Deinococcus aerius: one gene and its partner. The protein of the gene in region 1 interacts with the protein of each later gene in a pairwise test. Links are inferred from orthologs where the notes say so. Each region holds a gene or a part of one and is shown in the gene's direction. Other genes may lie near its edges. The genes, in order: leuS and ligA.

Region 1 (14,446 bases):
TTCAGCGGCTTAGAAGGGCCATCCACGCGCACGGGGACAACGGCCTGTTGCTCCTCGCCTTTTTGAATGTGCTGCGCGAGACGAGCCGCGCGTACGCGGACGGCGGTTGGTTCAGGTGGGTGGAAAAACCTGACGCCTGGAGGAGTGTCTTTAAGGAATTCCGCCGTACAGCCTTACGCTTCGTTCAGGAGGCACGCCACCTTCAGCACCTGGGCACAGCGCGCCAAGAGGTCATGCTTTCGGACGCACGCACTCTCAACGAGGTGCAGGGACCCTTTGACGCCGTGCTGACATCCCCTCCCTACCCGAACCGGCACGACTACACGCGAGTGTTCCATCTGGAACTTCTCCTGGGTGCGGGGTTGAAGAACGACGACGTTTTAAGCTTGCGCCACACCAGCCTCCGCTCCCATGTGGAAGCGAAGAAACCTGACGTGGATGCGGACAACTACGTTGAGCCGGAAGCCGCCACCCGGCTGTTGGAAAAGATTGCGGCAGGTGGTGCCGACGTGAGGGTTGAGCGGATGCTGCGAGGATACCTGGAGGACATGTACGTGGCCCTGCTGCGAATGCACGAGCGCCTCGCTGCACACGGGCGGGTGGCGCTGGTGGTCAGCAATGTTCGCCATGGCGGCGTCATGTTTCCGGTGGATGAACTTCTGGTCGAAGTTGCCGCCCGCGCGGGCTTCGAGTGGGAGCAAACCTGGGTGGCGCGTTACCGCGGGAACAGCGCCCAGCAAATGTCCGTGTACGGGCGCGATCCAGCACGGGAGAGCGTCGTCCTCCTCCGGAAATGAAGGAGCGGCAACTCTGAAGAACACCCGCACCGTAGACGACATCAGGACGTGTCGCCGCGTGCGCGTCGGCACCATGATGAGGGACGTTCTTCATCGCCGGGGTCTTCCTCCTCCTGATCGCTGGCCTCGCGTGCTGGAAACGCGTGCTGGACGCACTCCTGCAATTGGGAAAAGTGAATGTCGTTGAAAGGCGTTTATGCACTTTTCCCACAGCAAGAAAACTGCGTCCCAGACAGGACGCCGTGGGAAAATCAGAAGTAACCCTACACTTGAGCGAACTCAAACGGGCGCCCTCCGGGGCGCTTTCTGCTTGGGTCGGCCTGGGGCTCGCCCCGACTTCACCCCACCTCCGCGGCCAGTTCCCGCAGGGCCGACAGGTCCAGGGCGGCGAGGGCAGCGCTCACCCGCGCCTCGAAGTCCCGGGGGGCGCCCGGCAATGCCCCCGCGAGGGCAACCGCCCCCTTCTCGTTCAGCAGCCAGGCACAGCCCCGCGCGCAGAGGACCTGCACCAGCGCCATGACCGCCTGGTACATGCACCCCTGCGCGTAATGCACGTCGCCGCGTTTGAGGCCCTTGGCCGCCGCGTCCAGCCAGAAGCCGGGCGACCAGCCGTAGTGCCGTTCGAGGGACTGAGCCAATGCCGCCGGGTAGTCCCCCAGCCGCGCCCGCAGCCCTTCCAACCTCCCCTGCGGGTCGTGGAGGACGACGCACGACGCCAGTTCCGCTGCGTAGTGGTGCCCGTGAATACCGTGGGGATGCCCCGGCTGGGCGTGCAGGGTCACTCGCCCCGCCAGCGCGTCCTCCACACTCTGCTCCACCCTCCCCAGTTCCCGGTAGATGAGGTCCACCCGCTGCCCGCCCACCGTCAGCCACGCGCCGCCGTCCACCCAGGGGCCCCAGCCGCCGGGCGGAGTCGCTTCCGCCGTCCCCGAGTCGTCGAGGTCGCGGCACAGGATGTTCAGCACAGTGAGGTCGAAGGGATACTCGGCCTCATAGGCAAGGCAGAGGTCGAGGTCGGAGTCGGGGCGGGCCGTGCCGCGGGCGTGCGAGCCGCCGAGGGCGACGGCGACCACACCGGGAACCCCAGCGGCGCGGGCGGCGATGCTCCGGGCGAGGGTGGGGACCGTCACGTCTGCACCACGCAGAAGGTGTTGCCGTCCGGGTCGGCCAGAACCACGTAGTCGGCGCCCTCCGGGTAGCGCCAGTCCACGCGGCTCGCGCCCAGCGCCAGCAGCCGCTCGACCTCCGCCGCCTGGTCACTGGCGTAGAGGTCGAGGTGGTGACGCTTGGGCTTGTCGGAACTTACAAGGTTCAGGGCCAGTTGTACGCCCGGCCCCTCCCGCGGGACCAGGATGGCCCACGTCTCGTCCGGGTTTTTCCTCACCTGATAGTCCAGCGCCCGAGTCCAGAAGTCGATGGCCCTGGGGACCTCGCGCACGCCCCAGACGATGGAGCCGATTCTGAGCATGGGGGCAGCCTACCAGTCCCGCCCTTCGGCCTGCCCGGTGGGCCAGGCGGCGGATTCGGCCCCCCTCCTATGGCCCGCTATGATGGCCTTTATGACGAAGGCGGCCAGTGGAGACAAGCAGGATAAGAGGGCGCAGCAGTACGGGGTGACGCCCCAGAGCGTGGATTTCAACGACTGGTACAACGAGGTCGTCAAAAAGGCCGATTTGGCCGACAACAGCCCGGTGGCGGGCGCGATGGTCGTGCGGCCCTACGGCGCGGCGCTGTGGGAAAACATCCAGCGGTGGCTCGACGACCGCTTCAAGGCGACCGGGCACGAGTCGCTGATCTTTCCCACCCTGATCCCCATGGGCTTCATCATGAAGGAGGCCGACCACGTCGAGGGCTTCGCGCCCGAACTCTTCACCGTGGACAAGATCGGCACCGAGAAGCTCGCCGAGCCCTACGTGATGCGCCCGACCTCCGAGACGATCATCGGGCACATGTGGAGCGGGTGGCTGAACTCCTACCGCGACCTCCCCTTCCTGCACTACCAGTGGGGCAGCGTGTTTCGCGCGGAGCTGCGGACCAAGGCCTTCCTGCGGACGAGCGAGTTCTACTGGCACGAGGGTCACACCGCCCACGCCTCGGAGGAGGAGGCCCGCGCCGAGGTCCGCCAGCAGCTCGACCTTTACCACGAGTTCTGCCAGGACGTACTCGCCCTGCCCGTCGTGCGCGGCGAGAAGACGGCCTCCGAGCGCTTTGCCGGGGCGGTCGCCACCTACTCCATCGAGGGCATGATGCGCGACGGCAAGGCGCTGCAATCGGGCACCTCGCACTACCTGGGGCAGAACTTCAGCCGGGCCTTCGACGTGAAGTTCCAGACTCGGGAGCAGCGCGAGGAGTACGCCTACACCACCAGTTGGGCGATCTCCAGCCGCATCATCGGGGCGATCATCATGACGCACGGGGACGACTTCGGGCTGATCATGCCGCCGGGCATCGCGCCCATCCAGGTCGTCGTGATTCCCGTGGGCCGCAAGGACAACTTCGATCAGATGGTGGGGGAAGGCGAGCGGCTGGCCGCCGAGCTGCGCGCCCTGGGCCTCCGGGTCAAGGTGGACAGGCGTGACGGCGTGACGAACGGCTTCAAGTACAACGACTGGGAACTCAAGGGCGTGCCCGTGCGAATCGAACTCGGCCCCCGCGACCTGGAACAGGGCGTCGTGGTCGTCAAGAACCGCAACGCCGAGGAGAAGGAGACGCTGCCCCGCGCCGAGGCCATTGCAGGAATGCGTGCCCGTCTCGACGGCATCCAGGCCTGGCTGCTCAGGCGCGCGACCGACTTCATGCTGGAGAACACCGTCAAGGTGGACACCTACGCGGAGTTCAGGGCCGCCATCGAGGCCGGGAAGTGGGTGCTCGCCTTCCACTGCGGCGACCCCGAGAGCGAGAAGGCGATCAAGGACGAGACCAAGGCGACCATCCGCAACATCCCCCTCGACGACGCCGAGTTCTTCGCCGAGCGCGAGGAGGGCGGGGTTTGCGTCCATACCGGGCGGCCCGCCGCCTACGGCAAGCGGGTGATCTTCGCGCGGCAGTACTGAGGGAGCGGTCAACCGTCAGCTTTCAGCCGTCAGGGACAAAAGAGGGCCGTCCACTCTACCAGGCGGCCCTCCTGCCGCCGCTCATTCCGGGAGCCCAGGAGGGGGCAGGGCGGGTAGATTGACCCCATGACCGCCAACTCCCCCGCCGAGGTCGCCGCCCAGTACGCCACCGACCGCAACTTGCGCGTCCGCATCGAGACGCACGAGCGGTACGGGGTCGGGCCGGGGCTGGAACCGAGGGTGGACGAGTTGCTCGCGCTGCGGGGGGACGAGGCGCTGCTGGACGTGGGGACCGGCCCCGGTGACTTTCCCGGACGGCTGCACGCCCAGGGGCACCGGGGCCGACTCGTCGGCGTGGACCTCTCGCCGGGGATGGTCGAACGTGCCCGCGAGACGTACCCGGGGGTCGAGTTCGTGCGGGCGGGCGCCGACGCCCTCCCCTTCCCGGACGCTTCCTTCGATGTCCTGACCGCCCGGCACATGCTCTACCACGTCCCGGACGTTCCAGCAGCGTTGGTGGAGTTTGCAAGAGTCCTGCGTCCGGGCGGGCGGTTTCTGGCTGTGACGAATGCCGCCGGGTACATGGCCGAACTGTGGGACGTGGTGGCGGAGGTGGTGCCAGATGAACCTCTCCTTGCCGGACTGCTCGACAGCCGGGCGGGATCGGCGGTCTTCTCGGAGCAGAACGGCGAAGGGCTGGTGCGCGCGGCATTCGGCGACGTGCGGGTGGACTTTCTGGACAGCGCGCTCGTGTTCCCTTCGCCCGAGCCTGTGCTGACCTACCTGGAGTCGATGACCGCACTTCAACACCTCACCGGGGAGGACCGGAGGCGGGTCCGGGCTGCCCTGGAGCGGGCCCTGGCTCCCCACTTCTGCGCCGGGGGGTGGCGGGTGTCCAAGCGGGTCGCCTTTCTGCGGGGCGTCAGGTCGTAGAGGCAGTACGGGGCGCGCTCTATCCTGGGCCGGTGACCCCTTCCCGTCCCCTCCCGCCGCCCGCCGCGGTGAGGCTCCTGGTGGGGGCGGGGTTGGGCCTGATCGTCGGCCTGCTGACGCCCCGGGAATGGCCCCTGGTCGCGCATCTGCTGTTGGGCTGGTGCGCCCTGTGCGCCTCCGTGCTGGGCCGCGTGTGGCCGAGACTGCTGCACTCCGGCCCCGAGCGGACCCAGGAACTCGCCCTGCGCGAGGACGACACCCGGGCGGTGGCCCTGCTGCTGACCGTCTCGGCGGCGCTCGTCAGCCTGCTGGGGGTGGGCTTCGCCCTCGACCTCGCGCACCGAGACCCGGGGCAGACGGTGGGCCTGACCACCCTCGCGGCCCTCACGACCGTGCTCTCGTGGCTGCTGCTGCACACCGAGTACACCCTGCACTACGCCCACCGCTATTACCGCGACGGCGGCGGGGTGCTGTTCCTCGACGGGGGCGGGACCCTGAAAGACCCCGACTACCGCGACTTCCTGTACCTGGGTCTGACCATCGGCATGACGTACCAGGTCAGCGACACGAACATCAACTCGCGGGCGATGCGTGGGCTGCTCCTTCAGCACGCCGTCCTCTCCTACATGTTCGGGACGGTCGTGATTGCGCTGACGGTGAGCGCGGTGGCGAGCCTGCTGGGGTGAAGCCGCGTTCAGAGCCCCAGGAGACACCCCGGTTCGCTCAGCATGACAAAGGATCGAGTCGTCGCCCTGAAGGCCATGAATGGCCCCCGCGGCTAATGGTCGCTCGCCATCAGGTACACCCCGGCGAGGAGCACGAGCACGCCCACCCACCCCCGCCAGCCGTGGGGCTCCCGAAAGGCCAGGGCGCTGAAGAGGAAGATGAAGGCCAGGCTCAGGCGGTCGAGGGCCGCGACTCCGGCGGTCGGCCCCACCCGGAGCGCGGCGAAGTACGCCAGCCACGAGCCCGCCCCACTCATTCCCGCCAGGACGATAAAGAGCCACGCGCGCCCGCTGAGGTGCGTCTTGCCCCCCATCAGCGCCCCGAGCTGGCCCGTCCCGAGGGCCACTGCCACCATCACCAGCGCCATGATGACCGCGCGCAGGGCTGTGGCCAGGGTCGGGTTCACGCCCTCCAGCCCCAGCTTGCCAAAGACGGTGACGCCCGCCCCGCCGAGGGCCGCGAGCAGGCCGAGGGCAATCCAGCCGGGAGAATTCATGAGCGCATGATGCGCCCACCCTCCGCCCACTGGCTCTTCCCCCTTTCCGGCAACTCCTTTACACTGTCTTCCATGATCCGCTCTGCGCTTACCAGCCGGGGACGACACGACTAGCCCAAGAGCTTGTTCGTGCGTCCCCGGCTGCGTGTGGCCGGGGCGCTTTCTTTGTTCCAAGGAGTGTTCGACATGACCAAGATCGAGATTCAGGAGCCGCGCGCCGAGCGTTACAACCCGCACGCCATCGAGCCCAAATGGCAGGAGCGGTGGGAGCAAGAAGGGCTGTACACCTTCCACGAGGACCCCTCCAAGACCAAGTTCTACGCGCTGACGATGTTTCCGTACCCCAGCGGCAACCTGCACATCGGCCACTGGTACGCGAACGTGGCGCCGGATGCGCGGGCGCGCTGGCTGCGGATGCGGGGCTACAACGTGCTGTTCCCGATGGGCTTCGACGCCTTCGGGCTGCCCGCCGAGAACGCGGCGATCCGCAATAACCTGGACCCGGCGGTGTGGACGTACTCGAACATCGAGTACATGACGGGGCAGTTCAAGCGGATGGGCACCATGATCGACTGGAGCCGCAAGTTCGCCACCTGCGACCCCGAGTATTACCGCTGGAACCAGTGGTTCTTCACCGAGTTCTTCCGGCGGGGCCTGGTCTACAAGAAAGATGGCCTGGTGAACTGGTGCCCGAAGGACCAGACCGTGCTGGCGAACGAGCAGGTCGTGGACGGCGCCTGCGAACGCTGCGGCACCCCCGTCCAGCGGCGCAACCTGAGCCAGTGGTACATGAAGATCACCGACTACGCGGATGAGCTGCTGGACTTCTCCGGCACCGACATGCCCGAGCGCGTGCGCCTGATGCAGACGAACTGGATCGGCAAGTCGGTGGGCGCCGAGATCACCTTCGACACCCCCGCCGGGCCCGAGACGGTGTTCACCACCCGCCCCGACACGCTGATGGGCGCGACCTTCCTGGTGCTGGCCCCCGAGCATCCCAAGGTGGCGGCGCTGACGACCAGGGAGCAAGCCGAGGAGGTGCGCGCCTACGTCGAGGCGGCGGGCCGCAAGACCGACGTGGAGCGCCAGCAGGAGGGCGAAAAGACGGGCGTGTTCACCGGGAGCTACGCCACGCATCCGGTCAGCGGCCATCAAATCCCCATCTGGGTCGCCGACTACGTCCTGGTGACCTACGGCACGGGCTCGATTATGGCTGTGCCGAGCGGCGACCAGCGCGACCTGGACTTTGCCCGCAAGTTCGGGCTGGAGATTATCGAGACGGTACGGCCCGAGGGCGCCGAGCCGATGGACGTGGCGACCGTCTCGGAGGCCTACAGTGGCGACGGCATCATCGTGAATGAGGGGCCGCTGCACGGGATGAAGGGCGGCAAGGCACACATCACCGCCGTGATTGACCGGCTGGCCGAGCTGAACGTGGCGCAGCCCAAGACCACCTACCGCCTGCGCGACTGGCTGTTCGCGCGCCAGCGGTACTGGGGCACGCCCATCCCCATCGTGTACTGCCCCGAACACGGCGCGCAGCCCGTTCCCGACGACCAACTGCCCGTCCGCCTGCCCGAGAACGTGGAGTTCACGCCCACGGGTCAGAGCCCCCTGAAGCTGGACCGCGAGTGGATCGCCACGACCTGCCCCGTCTGCGGCGGCCCCGCCGAGCGCGACACCGACACGATGGACACCTTTGTGGATTCGAGCTGGTACATGTACCGCTTCCTGTCCCCGCACGACGACGGGCATCCCTTCGATCCTGCGAAGGCGGACCTGATGCCGGTGGACCTGTACACGGGCGGCATCGAACACGCGATCCTGCACCTGCTGTACTCGCGCTTCTGGACCAAGGTGATGCGCGACATGGGCCTGACCACGCTGAGCGAGCCCTTCCGGGCACTGCGCAACCAGGGCATCATCCTGGGGCCAGACGGCGAGAAGATGAGCAAGAGCCGCGGCAACGTGGTGGACCCCGACGATCTGGTGCGAGAGTACGGCGTGGACACGGTGCGCGCCTACCTGATGTTCATCGCCCCCTGGGAACTGGGCGGCCCCTGGGACCCCAGCGGCATCAACGGCCCCTCCAAGTGGCTGTCGCGCATCTGGGCGCTGTACTTCGACGAGAAGGCGGTCGGGCCGGAGGAAAAGGTCACCGAGGCCGAGCTGCGTTACGCCGTCCACTCCACCCTGAAAAAGGTCTCGGGCGACTTCGACCGTCTGAGCTTCAACACGATCATCGCCTCGCTGATGGAGCTGACGAACACGCTGGTGAAGGCCAAGCGCAGCCCGAGTCACGCCACCCCCGCCTGGGAGGAGGCGCTGGACATCTTTAACCGGATGCTGGCCCCGGTCGTGCCCCACATCGCCGAGGAAATCTGGATGGAACGCGGCGGAGCCCAGAGCGTCCACGTCCAGCCCTGGCCCGAGGTGGACGAGGCCGCCGCCACCCGCGACACCATAACCATCGGCGTGCAGGTGAGCGGCAAGGTGCGCGGCCAGGTGGAGATCAGCAGGGCGGCGACCCAGGAGGAGGCCCTGGCCGCCGCCCGCGCGAACCCCGACGTGGCCCGCTTCGTCGAGGGCAAGACGACGGTGAAGGAGATCTACGTGCCCGGAAGGATCATCAATATCGTCGTGAAGCCCTAACCTGAAGAGGGCAGCGCCCCGGCCCGCCAAATGGGCGGCCCGGGGCGCCGACGGTCCTACGCGCCGCGGGCGGCGGGGTTCCCGTCAGCTCCGTCGCGGACCTGCGCGCGGATCTCGTGTACCTGTTCGGGCGGGAACTGCTCAACGTGGTGCACGTCGCGCGCGTGTTCGGCCGCGCGTTGCAGCACGCCCTCCTCGCCGTTTGCCCGAACGACCCCGTCGCAGTCAAACCTAAGATCCCGGCAGCGGAGTTCCCTCAAGGGTCCCTTGAGCGGCCCCCCGGAACACGGCCATCTTAAGCCCGGGTACTCCCGGGTACTCCAGCCGCAGCCGGGGGAGGAGGTCAGCCTGGGTCCGGCTCGCCCCCGGGTGGGCCGAACATCAGCCGTCCTCCCCGGCGAAGTTCTCCTGAAGCAGCCGCAGCAGGTCCAGCGCCTGTTCGCGGGACAGGGTCAGCTCCTGCGAGCTGATGCCGTGCCGCTCGACGGAAAGGTAAACGCCATCCGGCATGGGGCAGACATGGAGCCGACCACCCTGGGTCCAGAAGGAAGTGAGCGGAGGGATAGTGGAAAGGACGGTCATGGCCTGGATGAAGGGTAGGACTTCGATCCTTCATCTGCTGTTATAAATTCCTCCACCACCGTGGAACGAACGACAGATCACCAGCGGCGGGTCAGGGCGCCCCCTCTCGGCGGCCAGGGCTCCTGAGCGCGGCCCCTCCCGCTCAGGCGGTGCGGCGGTGGTCCGGGACCCGTTGCGGGTCTTCCTTCGCCAGTTCGCGGTCCTCCCGGGTCAGCGAGAGGAACGCGAGGACCATCAGCAGGATGGTGGAGGCGGCCATCACGAGGACGATTTCCATGCCCCAGTGTGTGGGAAGTCCCGCCGGGGGTGGTGATCCGCGCTTTACGAAAGGTGGAAGGGAGCTTGGGGAAACCTGGAGGGTCCCGGGGGGGTGCCCCCGCGCCGGTCAGGGCTGCGGGGCCGGGGGAGCCGCGGAGAGGTCCGGGGCGCCTTCCGCCGTCTCCGCCACTTCCTCCCCCACCTGCTCCGTTCCCGCCAGCGCCTCCCTGAGCACACGAACCTGTTCGGCATTGGCCTGAGCATGGGCGTCCTCGGTCATGAGGGGCATGGTGACACGGGCGGGGGCGGGGCGCTGCCTCATTTGCCGCATCCCCTCAGCGGTTCGCGGCCCAGAAGGCGTCGAGGACGGCCCGCACCTGCGGCAGCCGCTCGAACTGGGGCAGGCCGTCGGTGCCCTCGATCCGCTCGGCGCTCACGCCCGGCTGCGCCGTGAACAGCGGCAGGCGGTCGAAGCTCACGAAGGCGTCGCGGTCGTACAGCACGGTGACGGGCACGCGCAGCTTGCCGTAGAGGTCGCGGTAGGCGTCCGGGGTGAAGAGCCCCCCGGAGATGAAGTACAGCGGGGCGTATTTCGCGCCGGGCTGGCGGCTCGTCTCCAGGCTGTACTCGACGAGGCCCCGGTCCACCGGCCCGCGGAAGGAGCGGCTCAGGAAGTATTCGATGCTGGGCCGGGTCCGCAGCAGGGCGTAGAGCGGGGTGCCCACCGCGTTCAGCGTGCGGTAGAGCCGCTCGCCGCCGTCCTCGGCGCTCGCCTCCTGGGTGCCGCCGCGCGGCTGCCCCAGGCCGCTGGGGCTGATCAGGGCGAGGGTGCGGATGCGGGGCTCCCCCAGCGCGGCCCGCGCGGCGAACTCGCTCCCCAGGCTCAGGGCGACCACGTCCACGTCGGTGCCCAGCTCGTTCACGAGGGCGGTCAGGGCCGAGGTCATCAGCTCCGGGGTGTAGCGCACGTCGGGGCGGTCGCTGCTGCCGAAGCCGGGCCACTCCAGGGCGTACACGGGCCGGGTTCCGGCGTAGGCGTCCCACAGCGGCTTCATCTCGTAGGCGCTCGCGGCGGCGTTCACCGAATGGGTCAGCACGAGCGGGCGCCCCCCACCCCGGGGGTCCGCGTAATAGGCCACCCGCCCGAAACCCGGCAGGGTGAGGAAGCGCCGCTCGCCGCTCAGGGCGGGCCGCAGACTGGGCAGCGGGGTGGAGGTGACGGCCTGCGCCAGCGCCACCCCCCCGACGGCCAGCAGGACGAGGACGAACAGTCGGGCGGCCCGGGTACTCTTCATGAGGGGATCGTTCACCCTGCCGGGAGGACGAGATGTCAGCGGGAACACGTTTGCCCCCCGGCGCCTCCTGCCCACCATCCCCCTGCTTCGGTGCGGTTCCAGCCCACCTCCGCCCATCGAACGTCCCTCAATTCAGCGGCATACCCGAGCGGCCCACGAGCCCCCCGCCCCCGTAGGCTGCGGCCACGTCGCGCAGGAGGCGCCGGGCGAGCAGGATCAGGTCGTCCTCGGTCACCCCGGTGAGGTGGAAGGTGCCCCCCTCCCCGTACTCGCCCACGAAGGCCCCCTCGTCGCGCCGCACCCGCACGAGGACCTCGCACAGGCCCAATCTCAGCCAGGCGGCGTGCCAACCGCCGGGGGGTGGGGGGCGCAGCCGCTCGGCGGGATCGGGCGTGAAGTCAAACGTCACGTTGTTCAGCGGCAGGCCGGGGCCGCTGGCCGTTCGCAGGGCGTGGTACAGGGCGTTCAGAAAAGCCTCGCAGGCCCGCTGTTCGGCCTGCCGCTCGGCTGCTAGACGGCGGATCACAGCTTGCAGGGCGTCGAAATCGTTCACCGCCCTCATTCCTACCACGCCGCGGCCCGCCCGGTATCCTCCTTCGCGTGACCCTTCTCCCCACCCGGCCCGCGTTGCTCCTGTCGAACGGCACGGCGGAGGACCTCATCGGGGCGCGGCTGCTCGCCCATCTGCACGGGGAGGCGCGGGTGCTGCCGCTCGTCGGGGCCGGGCGGGCGTACGGGGGCCTGCCAGGGGTGACCCGAATCGGTCCCGCCCTCGACCTGCCCAGCGGCGGCTTTCCCTTCGGCAGCCCGGGGAACCTGCGGGCCGACCTGCGGGCGGGGCTGGTGGGCGCCTCTCTGGGGCAGTGGCGGGCGGCGCGGCGGGCGGCGCGGGACGCGGGGGCGGTCGTCGTGGTGGGGGACGCCTACGCCCTGATGGTGGGGACGTGGGCGGCGCGGGGGGCGGGGCTGCCCCTCGTCCACGTGCAGCCCCTGCTGAGCGCGCACTACCTGGAGGGGCTGGACCTGCGCGGGGCGCTGCGCGAGGCCAATGCCCTGGGCGCGAACCTGCCCATGCCCTACGAGCTGCGGCTGGCGCGGGGAGCGCAGGCCGTCTTCGTGCGGGACGCGGCGACGGCCCGGTACTACCGGGAGCGGGGCGTGCGGGCGCGCTGGGCGGGGAGTTTCGCTATGGACGTGCTGCCCCCGCCCGAGCGGGACCTCTCCCCCCTGACGAATGGGCGGCCCGTGCTGGCCCTGCTCCCCGGCTCGCGGGGGGACCACCGGGAGAGCCTGCCCCTGATGCTGCGGGCGGCGGCGCGGGTGCCGGAGGTGGCCGCCCTCGCCGCCTGGCCGCATGGGTGGGACGAGGTGACTCTTCCCCAGGGCTGGACGCTGGAGGCGGGGGAAGGCATGGCCGTTGCCCACGGTGAGGGCACCCGGGTCGCCCTGCTGCGCGGTGCGTTCGGGGCGGTGGCCCGGGCGGCGGACGTGGCGGTCGGCACGGCGGGCACCGCGAACGAGCAGCTCGCTGGGCTGGGCGTGCCGGTCGTCGCCTTTCCCACCCGCGGGCCGCAGTACACGCCCGGGTTCGCCCGCCGTCAGGGGCGGCTGCTGGGCGAGGCGCTGAGCGTGGTGTCGGCTGACCCGGGGGCGGTGGCGGGGGAGGTCACGGCCCTGTTGACGAACGGCGCGCGGCGGACCCGGGCGTCCCTGGCCGGGCTCTCCCGGGTCGGCCCGGCGGGGGCGCTCCCGGTCATTGCCGCGGGGCTTCGCGCCCTGCTGACGGAACCCTCCCCTCAGCGCCCGTAGCTCGCCCGCACCCGCCGCAGCCCCTCGCGCCACCCGATGCGGCGCGGGGGCAGGTCGCGCAGGAGGACCGGGGCCAGCCCGCGCTCCCGCAGCCCCACCAGGAGCCGGCCAAGCAGTTCGGGCGTGACCGATGGGCCGTCGTGGAGCAGGATCACGCTGCCGGGGCGGGTCCGGGCGAGTGTCTGGGCGGCGAGGTCGGCGGCGGGGGCGGCGGTCCAGTCGCGGCCCTCCACGTCCCACAGGGCCACCTGACGGCGGGCGAGGCGGGCCAGGAGGCGGGTGAGGGGGCCGTGCCCGCCGTAGGGGGGGCGGTACAGGTGCGGGCCGGGTTCGGTGGCGCGGGGATGCCACTGCACCTGCGCCCACTCCCGCCACGGGGGCAGGTGCAGGGCGTGGGTGTGCCATCGCCCGTGCGCCTCAATCTCGTGGCCCGCCTCGCCCATGGCCCGCAGGAGGTCCGGGTGCGCCGCGCAGGCGGGGGCCGTCACGAAGAAGGTGGCCGCCGCCCCGTGCCGGGCGAGGACGGCGAGCAGTTCCCCCGTCCGCTCGCCCGGCCCGTCGTCGAAGGTGAGGGCGACGCGGGGCGAGGTGCGGTCCCCCGGTCCCAGGGCACCCCACCCCGCCGCGCGGCCCAGCAGGTCGGCGAGCCCGGCGGCGAGCAGGGCCGCGCCGGGAATCAGGAGCCACCCCCGCCGCATGGTCAGACGGGCTGGGCGTCCTGGCGGAAGGCGTGGCGGAAGAGGGTGTAGCCCCCGGCGGTGAGCAGCGCCAGGACCGCGCCGACGAGGAAGGGGCCGGGCGTGCCCAGGTGCCGGTAGGCGAAGGCGCCCACGAGCGGCCCCAGGGCCGTCCCGGCGTTCTCGACCGTCATCACGGCGCCCCAGGCGGCGGGCCGCTCGGCCTCGGGGAGCGTGCCCGCGACCAGGGCGGCCCAGCCCGGCGCGACGAAGGCGTAGCCCAGCCCCGCCACGGCGGCGAGCCCATACAGCGCCCAAACGGGCGGCGTGCCGGCAATCGTCCCCAGGGCCAGCCCGATCAGGCTGTACCCCACCACCAGGGCCAGCCGGGCGCGGCCGCGGTCGGCCACCCGCCCGGTGAGCGGCATGGAGCCGAACGCGGCGGCGCCTCCCACTACCAGCATCACGACCATGCCCCAGAAGTCCAGGCCCAGTTCGCGCGCCAGGGTGAACAGCAGCGGTCCCAGCAGCGTGAGGGTGAGCGTCTGCATCAGGGCGGCGGGCAGCAGCGGCGCGAGCGCCCGGGCGGCGACCCGCATCCGGCGGCGGCGGGGGGTGGGCGCCGCGGCGGCCAGCCGGGGGCCACGGCCGGGCACGCCCAGCACCGCGATCAGGCCCAGCGCCTGCACCCCCAGCACGAGCAGCGGCACGAGCGTGGTCCCACCCGGTGCCAGCGCGCCCAGCAGCAGGAACCCCGCCCCGATCATCGGCATGACGCACATGGAAACCAGGGTGAGCGCGCGGCCCTGATACCCCGGGCGGGCCGCCCCGGCGGTGAGGTTCATGGCCGCCGGCCACAGGGCCGCGAAGCCCAGGGCATGCACGGCGGCCATCAGGATCAGCTCCCAGCCGATGTGAACGCCCGGCAGCAGCGCCAGCGCGGCCAGGCTGAGCGCCGAGCCCGCCAGCAGCACCCGCCGCGCCCCGTAGCGAGCGATCAGGGCCCCCGCCGGGCCGCGGCACAGCGTGTCCGTCAGGAAGTGGGCCGAGAAGGCCGTGGCCGCCACCGCCACGGCCTCCCGCTCCGGCAGGCCCAGCAGCTCGGGACTGGCCTGGGTCAGGTAGGCCCCGTACAGGCCGCTGCGGACGAACTCGGCGCAGGCCAGCG
Region 2 (14,331 bases), 560 kb from region 1 along the record:
TCCAGCATCCCGGTCGGGTAGTTGTCCCAGGTGGCGAAGTCCAGGCCCCGCGCCACCTCGTAGTGGTCGAAGCCCGACTCGAAGATCATGAAGTTGTGGGTGACGAAGCGCCCCGGCGACAGCTCCCGCAGGATCGCCACCTGCTCGGCCTGGAAGTCCCGGATCAGGTCCGACGAGAAGCGGTAGTAGTCGAGGATGTGGCTGGGGTTGGGTTCGGTGACAGTCAGGACGGGCGGGCGAATCTGACCCCAATCGCTGTACTCCATGCTCCAGAACACGTTGCCCCACGCCTCGTTCAGCGCGTCCAGGGTGCCGTACTTTTGCCTCAACCATTCCGGGAACGCCGCCGCGCTCGCCCCGCCGTAGGAACGCCCCGTGCCATGACAGGCGAACTCGTTGTCCGTCTGCCAGCCCACGACGGCGGGATGCTGGCCGTATCGCTCGGCCACCGCGCGGGTGATGCGCCGCGAATGTTCCCGGTACACCGGGGAGGCGAAGTCGTAGTGCCGCCGCGAGCCGAAGTCGCGCACGCGGCCCTGGGCGTCGTACGGCAGGATCTCCGGGTGGGCGCGGATCAGCCAGGCGGGGGGCGTGGCCGTGGGTGTACACATCACCACCCGCAGCCCCTCGGCGTGGTAGGCCTCCACCGCGCGGTCCAGCCAGGCCCAGTCGTACTCGCCGGGGCGCGGCTCCATGCGGCTCCAGGCGAACTCGGCCAGGCGCACGAAGGTCAGGCCCAGCTCGCGCTGCTGCCGGGCGTAGGTGGCCCAGCGGTCCGCGGGGACGTGTTCGGGGTAGTCGCAGGAGCCGAGTTGCAGGTGGGTGGAGCGTTCGGTCATCGAGAATCCTTGGAAAACGGCACGTTCAACCCTTTACGGCGCCCGTGGCGAGGCCGCCCTGCCAGTACCGCCCGAGCGTCAGGAAGGCGAGGAGCAGCGGCAGGATGGAGATGAGCGCCCCCAGCACGATCACGGTATACAGCGGTTCCTGCCCGCTGGAACTGCTCGTCTGGTTCCAGATGCTCAGCCCTAACGTGAGGGGGAACAGTTCGCTGCGGTTCACCACGACGAGCGGCAGGAAGAAATTGTTCCAGGCACCCACGAAGGCGAACAGGCCTACCGTAACCAGCCCGCCCCGCACCAGCGGCAGGCCGAGCTGCCGGAAGATCGTCCAGTCACCCGCCCCGTCGATGCGCGCCGCCTCCATCAGTTCTCTCGGAAAGCCCGCGTCCCAGAACAGGCGCATCAGGTACAGCCCGAACGGGTTCACGAGCGCGGGCAGGATCACCGCCCAGTACGTGTTCAGCAACGCCAGCTTCTGCATCATCAGGAAGAGGGGCAGCACGAGCGCGGTGCCCGGCACCATGATCGTGGCGAGGATCAGGGCGAAGAGGGCGTTCTTGCCCCGGAAGTCGTAGGCGCTGAAGGCGTACCCCGCCGCCGCGCTGACGAACATGCTGCCGATGGCCGACGCCCCCGCGTACAGGACGCTGTTCAGCAGCCAGCGCACGAAGATGCCGTCCTGGCGGGTGACGAGCGTGTGCCAGTTCTCGGCGAGGTGCCCCGGCGCCGCGAACCACAGCCCGAAGGTGGAGAACAGTTGCCCGTTGTCCTTGGAGATCGTCACGAGCACCCACCACAGCGGCAGCAGCGAGTACACGGCAAAGAGGCCCAGCGCGAGCAGTTGCAGCGCCGTGAAGCGCGGCGGGCGCAGGCGGCGGGACTGGGGCCTGGCTTGCGTGGTCTGGGAGATCGTCACAGCTCACCTCCCCGGCGGGTGAAGCGCAGGAACACGGCGCTCAGCAGGAACGTGAACACCGCGAGCAGGATGGCGAGCGTCGCCGCGTAGCTGAAGTTCCCGTCGCGGCTCGCCACGAGGTACAGGTACGTGTTCGGGGTGATGTTGTCGGGCACATACCCCAGGGGCCGCAGCACGAAGGGCTCCGCGAAAATCTGCATCGTCCCGATAATGGAGAAGATCAGGACGAGGAGCAGGCTGGGCTTGAGCAGCGGCAGCTTGATGTAGCGGGTCAGCGTCCAGCTCGACGCGCCGTCGATGCGCGCGGCCTCGTACAGGTCGCCGGGGATGTTCTGGAGGGCGGCGTAGAGCGTAATCATGTTGTAGCCCGTCCACGTCCACGTGACGATGTTGGCGATGCTCCACAGCACCACGCTGCTCGACAGGAAGTCCGTCTGGAGCCCGGTGATCTGGTTGAACGGCGAGAGGTTCTTGGAGTAGAGGTAGCCCCACAGCAGGCCCGCGATCACGCTGGGGATGGTGTAGGGCAGGTAAAAGGCGGTGCGGAAAAAGCCCTGCGCGCGGCCCTTCACCCCGTCGAGGATCAGGGCGAGCGCCGTGGCGAGCACGATCATCAGCGGGACCTGAACCAGGCCGAACTTGAGGATGTTCACCAGGCTGGCGAGGAAGTCGGTGTCCTGAAACGCCCGGACGTAGTTGGCGAGGCCGCCGAACACGTCGCGGGCCGGGCCGAACGCGCCGCGCTTCTTGATGAAGAGGCTGAGGTACCCGGCGTACACGACCGGGGCCACGTAGAACGCGGTGAAGAGCAGCAGAAAGGGGGCCAGGAACAGCCACGGGACGATGCGCGGCGCCTTCACGGGGCACCTCCTGAAACTGGGCGCATAGGGATCAACCTCGGGTGGGGAAAGAAGAAAAGGAGGAGCCGGACGCACGCGCCTCCGGCCCTCCTCTGTGGTGCTGGCGCGGGGCCTTGGCGCTCAGCGGACGGTGTACCCCTGCTTCTTGGCCTCGGCGAGGCTCTCGCGTTGCCAGGCGTCGAGGGCCTGATCGGGCGTGAGCCTGCCCCTCAGCATCAGGTCCATCTGCTTGTTGAAGTTGTCGTTCACGAAGGGGAACCACGGCGCCCACTGGAAGTTCACGTTCACGCCGCGGCTGGCGCGCGCATACACCGAGGAGATGTCCTGCCCGCCGAAGAACTTGGAGGGGTTCTTCGTCTTGTCGTGCAGCACGGGGAGGTCGAGCCCCGCCTCGCTCGCCGGGAACAGGCCGCCGTTGGTCCAGTTGTTCGAGATCGCGCTCTGCGAGAGGTTCAGCCACAGGGCGAAGAGGGTCGCGGCCTCCTTGTTCTTGCTCTGGGTGGTCACCACGTTCGAGCTGCCGCCCCAGTTGCCGCTGCGGATGGTGCCCCCCGCCGTCCACTGGGGCAGGTTCGCCGCCCGCCACTGCCCGGCGCTCTTGTCCTTCAGGCTGCCCGCGTAGCCGCCGGGACCCCAGGCCGCCTCCATGTTCGTGGCGACCTGCCCGGCCCCCGCCGCGTTCCAGTAGTCGGCGGTAAAGGCTTGCAGGGTGCCCACGTCACCCTTCTTGATCAGGCGGTACCAGTAGTTCAGCACCTTCTTGGCGCTGGGGTTGTTCAGCGTCTGCACCCAGCCGTCGCCCTCGCGGCGGAAGAACTGCCCGCCGTCCGCCCAGGCGAGCGCCATGAACCACGGGGCGAAGGTGGAGTAGAAGTTGCCGAACTTGACCTTGCCGCCGCTCTTCTGGCGAACGGTGTCGGCGGCCTTCTCGTACTCGGCCCAGGTCTTCGGCACGGCGACGCCGTACTTCTGGAGCAGGTCGGTGCGGTACACCATGGCGAAGGGGCCGGTGTCCTGCGGGATGGCGAACACGGCCTTGCCGTCGGGGCTGACCTGGCCCCAGGTCCAGGGCACGAAGTACTTCTTGTAGTTGTTCGCCCCGTACTTGCTGAGGTCCTCCAGGCCGCCCAGGTCCACGAAGGCGGGCAGGAAGCCGTACTCGATCTGCGCCACGTCGGGGGCGCCGCTGCCCGCCTGGAGCGCGGTGCGCAGCTTGGTATACGTCTGCGGCCCGCCGCCCAGGTTGGTGACCTTGACGTCGATGTTGGGGTAGGCCTTTTCGAAAGCCTGCACGGTCTTGTCCAGGCCCGGCACCCACGACCAGACTTCCAGCGTCACCTTGCCGCTGGGCGCCTTGGGAAAGGGCGGGTCGGCGGCCAGGGCGCCGGAGGCGAGGGCCAGGGTGGTCAGGGCGAGCAGCGTTTTCTTCATGGTTCCTCCGTCAGAGGTGGAGCGGGTGGCGCGTCTTGGGGTGAGGGGGTCAGCCAGGAAGCGGAGCGGCGAGCCGCGCCCGGCAGGGCCTGGGGTTCACCCGGGGGTGACGGGCAGAAACGTTCCGAGTGCCGCCCTGCCCCTCTCGCCCCGCGGGACGCCGTCCCCCTGTCCTGGCTGTCTGACTCCCGGAGTTTAACTGGCCTTTATTTGAACGGTCAATACGCGCGGGGGAGGGTGCGGGGTGGGGCGGGCAAAGCCGGGAAAAAGAGGGAAGGCGACCCGTGGGGGCCGCCTCCCGAGGGGTTGCCGGCTTTACTTGGTGGGCACCTTGATCTTGCCCGCGATGATCTGGGCCTTGGCGGCCTCGACCTTGGCGACCTGGCTGCTGGGGATCAGGGCGCGGTTGTACTGGTCAACCGCGTAGCCCACGCCGCCCTCCTTCAGGCCGAAGCGGCGCTCGCCACCCTTGAACTTGCCCTCCTTCACGTCCTTGATCAGGGCGTACACCGCGTTGTCCACCCGCTTGAGCATGGAGGTCAGGCCGTGGTTCAGCGTGGCGGGGTTCTTATCGAAGTCGCCCAGGTAGTTCTGGTTGGAGTCCACCCCGATGAAGAACATCGGGCGGGTGTTGCCCGCGCAGGCCCGCTGGTAGCTGGCGCTCTTGGTCACCTTGGCGAAGTTGTTGGAGGAGAACTTCACGCCCGACGGCAGGTTGGCGGCCTTGAGACACTGGGTTTGCTTGACGTAGTCGATCACGCCGTTGCCGCTCGCGCCCGCCGCCGCGAAGATGATGTCGGTGCCGCGCGCGCGCATGGAGGCGGCGATCTCCTTGGCCCGGCCGGGGTTGTTCCAGGCCTCGGGCGTGGTGCCCACGTACTGGGCGATCACGCGCGCCTTGGGGTTGGCGGCCTTCACGCCCGCCGTGTAGCCCGCCTCGAACTTGTGGATGAGGGGAATGTCCATGCCGCCCACGAAGCCCACCACGCCCGTGCTGGTGTTCAGGCCCGCCAGGTAGCCCACCAGGTAGCTGCCCTGCTCCTCGTTGAAGACCAGGCTGGCGACGTTCTTGGCCGGTGACACGTCGTCCACCAGGCCGAAGTACAGGTCGGGGTTCTCCTTGGCGACCTGGGTGATCGAGGCGTTGTTGGCAAAGCCCACCCCGATGGTCAGGTCAAAGCCCTCGTTGGCGAAGGAGCGGATGCCCTGCACCGTCTGGCTGGGGTCGCTGGGCTCGAAGTCCTTGGTCTGCACGCCCAGGGTCCGCTTGGCCCGCTGGCTGCCCTCGTAGGCGCTCTGGTTGAAGCTCTTGTCGAACTTGCCGCCCGCGTCAAAGGCCATGCCGACGCGAATGGTGCCCTGCGCGGCGGCGAGGGTGGCGGCGGCGGTCACGGCAGTGGCGAGGGCGAACGTCAGGAATTTCTGCATGTGTCTTCCTCCGGTGGAGTGGTGTTCTGAAGGGGGGGGCACGAAAACCCAGAACAGAGTATACGGAAATCCGCCCGTGTCTAGACCCGGTCCAACATGACGGGGCGCTGACGTGGATGAGAAGGGTCCCCATCAGGCGCCCGGCCTTTCTTCATCCATTCTTGTCCCCTGGTCGGCCTTCGTCGGATGTCCGCCCGTCCCGCCGGAAAGGCCGATGCTACGCTGCCGCCATGAGTCAGCCCGCCCCCGAGGTTCAGGTTACCCTCGACCGGTACCAGGCCCTGCGCGCCGAGGTCGAGTACCACGCCCGCGCCTACCACGAGCGGGACGCGCCGGAAATCCCCGACGACGTGTACGACCGGATGGTGCGCGACCTGCGGGCCATCGAGGAGGCGCACCCGGAGTGGGTGGGGGAGGACACGCCCACCCAGGCGGTCGGCGGCGCCCCCAGTTCCACCTTCCAGCCCGTGAACCATCCCACCCCCATGACCAGCCTCGACAACGTGTTCGACGACGAGGAACTGGCGGGGTGGCAGGAGAAGCTGGCCCGCGCGCTGAACCTCCCCCCCGACTACGACGGCTTCACGTACACGGGGGAACTCAAGATCGACGGCCTGAGCGTCAACCTGTACTACGTGGACGGGGTGCTCCAGTGGGCCGCCACGCGCGGCAATGGCGTGACCGGTGAGATGGTGACCGAGCAGGTTTTGACTGTTCCCGGCATTCCCCGCGAGTTGCCGGGGCTCACGGGCGAGCTGGAGGTGCGCGGCGAGGTGTACATGAGCCGGGCGGAATTCGCCGCCTACAACGCCCGCGCCGAGGAACTGGGCCTGCCGCTGCTGAAAAACCCCCGCAACGGCGCTGCGGGGGCGCTGCGCCAGAAGGACCCGGAGGTGACCCGGACGCGCAACCTGAGGGCCCTCTTCTATGCCCTGGGCAAGCGGGAAGGCGTTCCCGTCCGCTCCCAGGCCGAGGTGCTGGCGTGGCTGGAGGGACAGGGCTTCCCCGTCAGCCGCTACAGCGAGAAGGTGACCGGGCTGGAGGCCGCCGCCGACTACCACCGCCGCATGACCGCTCAGCGCGCCAGCTTCGAGTTCGACGCGGACGGGACGGTCCTCAAGCTCGACCCCCTGAACCTCCAGGCCGAGGCGGGCTTCACCAGCCGCGCCCCCCGCTGGGCCATCGCCTACAAGTTCCCGGTGGAGGAGGTCGAGACGGTGCTGGAGAGCATCACGATCAACGTGGGCCGCACCGGGAAACTCGCGCCGCTCGCGCACCTCTCGCCCCGGCTGATCGAGGGGAGCACGGTCAGCAAGGCCACCCTGCACAACGAGGATTACATCCGGGACATGGACCTGCGGATCGGGGACACGGTGGTGGTCCGCAAGTCGGGCGGCGTGATTCCCCAGATTATGCGCGTGGTGCTGGAGAAGCGGCCCGAGGGTGCCCAGCCCTACGCCTTCCCCACCCACTGCCCCGAGTGCGGCCACGAGGCGGTGCGGGCGGAGGGGGACGCGAACACCTACTGCCCCAACCCGGCCTGCCCCGCCCAGAGTTTCGAGCGCCTGCGTTACTTCGTTTCGCGCGGCGCGATGGATGTGCGCGGCATCGGGGAGAAGCTGATCGAGCAGCTCCTCGCCGTGGGCCTCGTGAAGGACGCCGCCGACCTCTACATCCTGAACGCGGAACAACTCGCGGCCCTGGAGCGCAGCGGTGAGAAGAAGGCGTCGAACATCCTCGCGCAATTGGAGGCGAGCAAGACGCGGCCCCTGTGGAGACTCATCAACGCGCTGGGGATCAGCCATGTCGGGGAACGGAATGCCCAGGCGCTCGCCCGCGCCTTCGGCACCCTCGACGCCCTGCTCGCCGCTACCCCCGAGCAGATCGAGGATGTGCCCGGGATGGGCGGCATTCTGGCCCAGAGCGTGACCGCCGCCCTGGCCGATGAGAACATGCGTGACCTGATCCGCCGCCTGCGCGAGTACGGCCTGAACCCGGTGGAGGAGACGGCCCCGCGCGGCGACGCCCTCGCCGGGCTGAGCTTCGTCCTGACTGGCTCCCTCTCCCGCCCCCGCGAGGAGGTCAAGGCGCAGCTCGAGGCGGCTGGAGGTCGAGTCACCGGCAGCGTGACCAAAAAGACCAGCTACCTCGTGGCGGGCGAGGAGGCGGGCAGCAAGCTCGACCGTGCCCGCGAATTGGGGATCGCGGTGCTGGACGAGGCGGGGCTCGCGGCGCTCCTGGCAGAGCGGGGAGTGGTGGGTGGGTAGTGGTGAGTGGGGGCGTCGGCCCCGGCCCTTCGCTTCGGCTGCGCCTTTTCCACTTCCTACTGACCACTGACCACTCACGGCGAAGCCCCACCCCGCTACACTGTGCGCGACTGCCGGGCCGCCATTCAGAGCGGCCCGCCCGGAGGCGAACAGCAATGGACGTAGAGATCAGCAAGAGTGTCCTGACGGACATCGCCGCCACGACGCTGGAGGGCATTGAGGGCATCGAGGTCGCGCACGCGGCGCTCAAGGTCGGTGAGGTGCTGCGCCAGCAGGGCGGCGCCCGCCGCCCCCGCGCCCTGAGGGTCACGCGCGAGGGCCAGACCGTCAGCATCGACGTGGGCCTGAACGTGGAGTATGGGCGCAACCTCGTCGGTCTGGCCCACCAGGCGCAGCGCTCGGTGTGCGAGAACGTGGAACTCATGACCGGCCTGAAGGTGAAGGCCGTGAACGTGACCGTGCTGGGCGTGACCCTGCCCAAGGGGGCCTCCGCTTGACCCGCAGGAGAGAACGGGGCCAGCAGCCCGTCGGCACCCGCCGCGCCGCCCGCGAGTTCGCCTTTCGCGTCCTGTTCGAAGCCGAACGGGGCGCCCTGCCCCTGGACGCCGTGTTCACCCGCGCCGAGGGGGCCATGCGCGAGGGCGACGACACCTTTCCGCCGCTGAACGAGGAGGCGCTGGCCTTCGCCCGCCAGCTTGTGGACGGCTTGAGCCAGCATCGCCCCGACGTGGACGCGACCCTGAAGCGCACCATCCGGGGCTGGGACTTCGAGCAGATGGCCCAGACCGACCTGAACGTGCTGCGCCTCGCCACCTTTGAACTGATGTATACGCCCGAGCCCCACCCCCCGGTCATCGAGAGCGCCGTGCGCATCGCCCGCAAGTTCGGCGGCGAGGAGTCGGGCCGCTTCGTGAACGGCGTGCTGGGCGGGCTGAGCCGCAGCCTGGGCAAGGACACCCGCGCCGCCGAGGACAGGGCCGGGGAGTGACCGCCCGCCCCCTCCCCGGCGCCCCCGCCGCCGAGGCGCTGCTCGCCGAAACCGCCGCCCGCGCCGCCCGCCTCCCCAACCCGCCGCATCTGGTGATGGTCCGGCTGGGCGAGGACCCCGCCAGCGTGAGCTACGTGCGCGGCAAGGACCGCAAGGCGCGCGAGGTCGGGCTGAGCAGCACCGTCCACGCCCTGCCTGAGACGACCAGCCAGGCGGAACTGCTGGACCTCATCGCCCGGTTAAATGCCGACGACGCGGTGAACGGCATCCTCGTCCAGCTTCCCCTCCCCGCCCACGTGAGTGAGCAGGCGGTGCTGCACGCCATCGACCCGCGCAAGGACGTGGACGGCTTTCACCCCCTGAATGTGGGAGAGCTGTGGGCTGGGCGCCCCGCCCTGAGACCCTGCACGCCCGCCGGAATCCTGTACCTGCTGGACCATTACGGCCTTGCTATCGCCGGGCAGCGGGCGGTCGTCGTGGGCCGCAGCCATATTGTGGGGCGGCCCCTGGCGGCGCTTCTGCTGGAGCGCGACGCGACGGTGACCATCGCCCACAGCCGCACCCGCGACCTGGGGGCCGTGACGCGCGAGGCTGACCTCCTGCTCGTCGCGGTGGGGCGAGCCCACCTGATCACGCCCGAGATGGTGAAGCCCGGCGCGACCGTGATCGACGTGGGCATCAACCGCGTGCCCGGTGAGGGGGGCGGCAAGGCGCACCTGACGGGGGATGTTCACCCGGACGTGGCGGAGGTCGCGGGAGCGCTGACTCCCGTGCCGGGTGGCGTCGGCCCCATGACCATCGCGCAGCTTCTCGCCAACACCGCCTCGGCGGCCGAGATGCAGGCGAGCCGTCTCCTCTCGCGCTAGACTCCCCGCCAGCGTGACGACCCCCCTCGAAGACCTTCTCGGGAACCGCTGGCTGTGGACGGCCATCCTGGCCTCGACCGGCGCGCAGGTGCTCAAAGTCCTGCTGATCCTGCTGCTCGAACGCCGCTGGCGCCCCGCCGCCTTCATGGAGACGGGCGGGATGCCCAGCAGCCACTCGGCGATGGTGGCCGCCCTGACCACCGGCGTGGCGCTGGAGTTCGGCCTGGGCAGCCCCCTCTTCGCCGCCAGCGCCGTCTTCACCCTCATCGTGATGTACGACGCGACGGGCGTGCGCCACTCCAGCGGCATGCAGGCCCGGCTCCTGAACGAACTCGTCGAGGAGCTGCGCGCCGTCGTCCGCGAGGGCTTCGCGCCCCTGCCCCTCCGGGTGCTGCTGGGCCACACCTACCTGGAGGTGTTGGTGGGCACCCTGATCGGCATCGGAATGGCGTTCGTGGCCTTCCGGGTGCTGTGAGGGCCGGGCGATGACTGCCGAGCCGCTGCGCGTGATTATTGGCGCCGGGGAGCAACGCTGGGAGGGCTGGGTTCCTACTGGGCGCGGGGACCTCGACCTCCTGGATCGCGCGACCTGGGTGAGATGGTTCGGTGACCGCCGGGCCGACGCCCTGCTGTGCGAGCATGTGTGGGAACACCTGACCGAGGAGGAAGGCCGCGCCGCCGCCCGCCTGTGCTTCGAGTTCCTGAAGCCCGGCGGCTTCCTGCGCTGCGCCGTTCCCGACGCCAACTTCCCCGACCCCGAGTACCAGCGCACGGTGCGGGTGGGCGGCCCCGGCGCGGCGGATCATCCCGCCGCCGACCACAAGATTGTTTACGATCACCGCCGGTTTTCAGCCGTGTTCACAAGCGCGGGCTTCGAGGTCGAACTCCTCGAATACTGCGACGACAGCGGCAGATTTCACTCCCACGGGTGGGACGTGGCGACGGGTCCCATCTACCGTTCCCTCCTCCTCGACCACCGCAACAGGGGCGGGCGCCTCGGCTTCGTCTCCCTGATTCTCGACGCGAGAAAGCCCATCAGCGCGGGTTGATTCAAAACCCACACGCCAGCCCCCTTGACTCGCTTAACAGTGTTAAGTAACAATACACCCATGGGCGAAACGAAGGCCGACATACCGGTGGGGGGTACCCGCCAGCAACGCCTCCGTCAGGCCAGCGCCGAGCGGCGAACCCGGCAGAAGCTCGACCTGCGCCGCACCATTCTGGATGCCGCCACGGATCTCTTCGAGAAAGAGGGGTACGAACGCTTCTCGCTGCGGCAGGTGGCGGAGGCCATCGGGTACTCGCCCACCACGATCTACCTGTACTTCACCGACAAGGACGACCTGCTGCACCACGTCGCGCTGGAGGGCTTCCGCTCCTTCGGCGAGGACTTGCAGCGGGCCTTTGACAGCGCGGAGGGGGCGCTCGACCGCGTTCAGGCGATGGGTCTGGCCTACCTGCGCTTCGGCATCACCCACCCCCTGCACTACCGCCTGATGTTCATGGTGCGCGGCGAGTTTCTGGAGCGGCCTAACCCGCCGGGCTACGAGTCCATCATCGATTCCTTCGGCGTGCTGCAACGGGCCGTCGAGGAAGGCCTCGCGCGGGGTGAACTGCGGCCCCAGCCCCCAGAGGTCTACACCTCCCATCTCTGGTCCCACGTCCACGGCCTGGTGTCGCTCCACCTGGCGACGCCGTTTCTGCCCCGCGAGAGTCTGGAAGGGCTGTTCCTGGCCCACATGGAGGTGTTCCGGCGCGGCGCCCACCCGTAATCTTTCGGCCACTTGGTTAACACCGTTAAGCTGGAGAACACCGCACAGAAGGAGGCACCCGCATGTCCCCGACACTCCCCAGATTCTCCCCAGTCCACCACCTCCGCGCCCTGTGGGAGACCCACCCGCCCCTGCTGCTCTCGGCCATCGTGACGGCGGGGATGGGCGTCTTTTTCCTGGCCGGAATCTTCCTCGACCCGCGCTACGTGACGGGCGCCCCGGTGTGGCTCAAGCCGCTGAAGTTCGCGGTCTCGGTCAGCGTCTACAGCGTGACGCTCGTGTGGATGCTGGGCTTCGTCCGGGGTCGGGCGCGGCTCGTCAGCGCGCTCGCCTGGACGGTGCTCATCACCCTCGCGCTGGAGTGGCTGGTGATCATCACGCAGGCGGCGCGCGGCACGACCTCGCACTTCAACGTGACGACGCCGTTGGATTCGGCGATGTGGAGTCTGATGGGCGGCTCCATCGCGGTGCTGTGGCTGGCGCATCTGGGCATCGCCCTCCTGGTGCTGCGTCAGCCCTTCGCCTCGCCCGTGCTGGCCTGGTCCCTGCGCCTAGGCCTCTTCCTCACGCTGGTGGGCATGGCCGAGGGGGTCCTGATGACCCTGCCGACCGCGCAGCAACTGGCAAGCTTCCAGGGCATCGCGGGCGCTCATACGGTCGGCCTCCCCGACGGTGGCCCCGGGCTCCCGGTGCTGGGCTGGAGCACGGCGGGCGGTGACCTGCGGGTCGGGCATTTCGTGGGGCTGCACGCCCTGCAAGTGCTGCCGCTGCTGTGCCTTGCTGCTGCGCCTGCCCCGGCTGAACGACCGTCAGCGGCTGCGGCTGCTGGGGATCGGCGCGGGCCTGTATCTGGGGCTGATCGGGCTCGTGACCTGGCAGGCGCTGCGGGGCCAGCCGCTCCTCGCCCCCGACGGCCTGACGCTGGCCGCTCTCGCCGGGCTGCTGGGGTTGGCGGGCTTGAGCGCGGCCTCCATTCTGTTCGCGGGCAGTCGGCGCGGACGGATCGCCCGGGTTGGGCCCATCCCGTAGCCGCGGATTCGGACAACGTCAGGGGCTCCGGTTCTTCGTCGGAGCCCCTCTACTCAGGTGGGAATCGCCTACGCCACGCCCTTCACCGCTCCGTCCAGCAACGTCGCCAACCGCTCGCGGGTGAAGGGCCGCTTGCCCTCCAGCAACCCGCGCTCGCCCGCGTGGAGGTGCCAGTGTTTGCTCCCGCCCATCAGGCGCAGCGAGACGCCCTTGAGGTCCACATGCCGGGGGCTGACCGCCGCCACGAGGAGGGGTTGCCCGCCCGTCGTGAGCGCCACGCTCATGACCGTGGTGGGCAGGTCGTAGGGGCGCTCCATGCGGTAGATGTAGTCGGGGAAGTCAGCGACCTTTTCAAAGCCCAGACCGCGCGCGGCGGCCTCGGCCTGAAGCCAGCCGAGGAGTTCCACCCACTGTGCGTACAGCAGCCCATCCTGTGCGTGTGCCATGTGTGATGAGTGTAACAAGCGGGAGGGGAGGAGGGGCAGGCAGTTCAGCTTTGTTCTTCCGGTCTCCTGGGCGCGACCTCGAACCCACCCGCAGGCGTGAGCCGGACGGCGAAGAGGGTGTCGAAGCCCTCCTCGGGGCTGGGAGGTTGCAGCCGTTTTGCCGCCGCATAGATCGCCACGTCGGGGACGCGGGCTTTCCCCTCACGGCGCCGGTTGCGTTCCAGCGCCGCCGCCAGGTCCGTCACGAACACGTACCCGGTGACCGTCGCCCCATGCTCACGGGCGAGGGTCATGGCCCCGGCCCGGTCCTCCCGCGTGGGGTTGGTGTTGTCGACCACCACGCTGCGTCCGCTCACCAACGCTTCCGCGATCAGTTGGCGCTGCCGCCTCGCCTTGTTGCGGTTGTTCGGGAACAGATCCTTGCTGACGTGGACGTGGGTGCCGGAGAACCGCTGCCGGTAAAAGGAGGTCTTGCCGCTGCCCTGCACGCCCACGAACAGCACGAGTTCGGGCGGGCTGCCGAAAGGCCCCGGCAACGGGTCACTCATGGGGACGCGACGGCACCCGGCGTGACCGTGACTGCGTCGAGCTGCACCGCGCCCGCCTCCTGCATGAAGCGCACGTCGTTCTCACCCGCGCGCAGGCGAACGGACACGGGCCGGGTGCCGAAGTTCGACCAGCCGCTCGGGGGATAGGTCACATCGGTGGAGGTGCCGTTCACGGTCACGCTCTGGCGAGCCACTTTCCCGGAGCCGTTGGAGTACCGCACCCGCAGCGTGTACGTCCCGTCGCGGGGGGCGCGCACCCGCGCGAAGTTCACGCTGTCCCCCGGCCCGTCCAGCCGAGCGGCCCGGCCCCCCGAGGCCAGCGGCTCCTCCTGCACCTGCACGCCGTTCAATCGCGCCTGCTCGGCCTCGTACTCGCCGGAGGGCAGGGGCAGCGCCGTGTCGAAAGAGGCGGGCCGCCCGAAGTTCGGGGTGCCGTCCGCCTTCCAGGTGAACTCCTGCGCGCGGATGCTGCGCCCACCCCAGCTCGCCCCCTGAACCTCGATGGCGTGGTACAGGTGCCAGTCCTCGGTGCCGTCCGCCGATTTCACGAAGCCGCCATGCCCGGGCGCATACACGCTGGCCGCGTCGTTGCGGGCGAAGACGCAGCCGTTCGATTTCTTCCAGGCGGCGGGGTCGAGGACATTCTTGCCCGTCAGGCTCAGCAGGCCCAGGCAGTAGTCGTCGGTCCAACTGCCGCTCGCGGAGTACACGATGAAGGTCCGCCCGCCGCGCACCAGCACCTCCGGCCCCTCGTTGATGTAGGGCTGCCCGATGCGTTCCCAGGGCTGGTCGGGCTCGGAAATCTTGACCCGCTCGCCCGCCAGCGTCCAGGCATTTTTCATGGGGGCGACGTAGAGGTTTTGCTGCACGTTCTCGGTGCCCTCCCAGCCGGACCACACGAAGTACCGCCGCCCGTCCGGCCCCTGGAAGACGGTGCC

Evidence for each region.
Region 2: the proteins of leuS (region 1) and ligA interact in binary tests that used the Escherichia coli proteins (3 or more experiments, as listed by UniProt). The link is inferred for Deinococcus aerius from one-to-one orthologs.

What each region holds. Positions count from the first base shown.
Region 1 is NZ_BFAG01000001.1:27,809-42,254, reverse strand. Bases 5,866-8,924 are described here. They hold leuS (leucine--tRNA ligase), read left to right. Parts: upstream 5,866-6,191; coding sequence 6,192-8,657; downstream 8,658-8,924. Other genes in these bases: DAERI_RS00160 (DUF1059 domain-containing protein), read right to left, coding at 8,714-8,917; DAERI_RS00170 (EamA family transporter), read right to left, coding at 5,866-6,005. In the rest of the region: DAERI_RS00200 (DNA methyltransferase), read left to right, coding at 1-797; DAERI_RS00195 (nucleotidyltransferase domain-containing protein), read right to left, coding at 1,136-1,927; DAERI_RS00190 (VOC family protein), read right to left, coding at 1,924-2,265; proS (proline--tRNA ligase), read left to right, coding at 2,348-3,850; DAERI_RS00180 (class I SAM-dependent methyltransferase), read left to right, coding at 3,977-4,783; DAERI_RS00175 (DUF1345 domain-containing protein), read left to right, coding at 4,816-5,469; more of DAERI_RS00170, read right to left, coding at 5,562-5,865; DAERI_RS23000 (hypothetical protein), read right to left, coding at 9,039-9,167; DAERI_RS22995 (hypothetical protein), read right to left, coding at 9,382-9,516; DAERI_RS22175 (hypothetical protein), read right to left, coding at 9,625-9,777; DAERI_RS00145 (alpha/beta fold hydrolase), read right to left, coding at 9,833-10,792; DAERI_RS00140 (hypothetical protein), read right to left, coding at 10,920-11,354; DAERI_RS00135 (lipid-A-disaccharide synthase-related protein), read left to right, coding at 11,393-12,601; DAERI_RS00130 (polysaccharide deacetylase family protein), read right to left, coding at 12,589-13,299; DAERI_RS00125 (MFS transporter), read right to left, coding at 13,302-14,446.
Region 2 is NZ_BFAG01000001.1:586,599-600,929, forward strand. Bases 5,282-8,225 are described here. They hold ligA (NAD-dependent DNA ligase LigA), read left to right. Parts: upstream 5,282-5,707; coding sequence 5,708-7,744; downstream 7,745-8,225. Other genes in these bases: DAERI_RS02750 (BMP family lipoprotein), read right to left, coding at 5,282-5,477; DAERI_RS02760 (Asp23/Gls24 family envelope stress response protein), read left to right, coding at 7,900-8,225. Also shown: DAERI_RS02730 (beta-galactosidase), read right to left, coding at 1-839; DAERI_RS02735 (carbohydrate ABC transporter permease), read right to left, coding at 865-1,758; DAERI_RS02740 (carbohydrate ABC transporter permease), read right to left, coding at 1,755-2,618; DAERI_RS02745 (ABC transporter substrate-binding protein), read right to left, coding at 2,739-4,049; more of DAERI_RS02750, read right to left, coding at 4,365-5,281; more of DAERI_RS02760, read left to right, coding at 8,226-8,241; transcription antitermination factor NusB, read left to right, coding at 8,238-8,732; DAERI_RS02770 (bifunctional 5,10-methylenetetrahydrofolate dehydrogenase/5,10-methenyltetrahydrofolate cyclohydrolase), read left to right, coding at 8,729-9,598; DAERI_RS02775 (divergent PAP2 family protein), read left to right, coding at 9,612-10,073; DAERI_RS02780 (class I SAM-dependent methyltransferase), read left to right, coding at 10,084-10,647; DAERI_RS02785 (TetR/AcrR family transcriptional regulator), read left to right, coding at 10,708-11,370; DAERI_RS22680 (hypothetical protein), read right to left, coding at 11,633-11,863; DAERI_RS22685 (hypothetical protein), read right to left, coding at 11,922-12,104; DAERI_RS22690 (hypothetical protein), read left to right, coding at 12,148-12,399; DAERI_RS02795 (NADH-quinone oxidoreductase subunit 15), read right to left, coding at 12,468-12,845; DAERI_RS02800 (ATP-binding protein), read right to left, coding at 12,890-13,393; DAERI_RS02805 (family 43 glycosylhydrolase), read right to left, coding at 13,390-14,331. UniProt on the Escherichia coli protein: DNA ligase that catalyzes the formation of phosphodiester linkages between 5'-phosphoryl and 3'-hydroxyl groups in double-stranded DNA using NAD as a coenzyme and as the energy source for the reaction.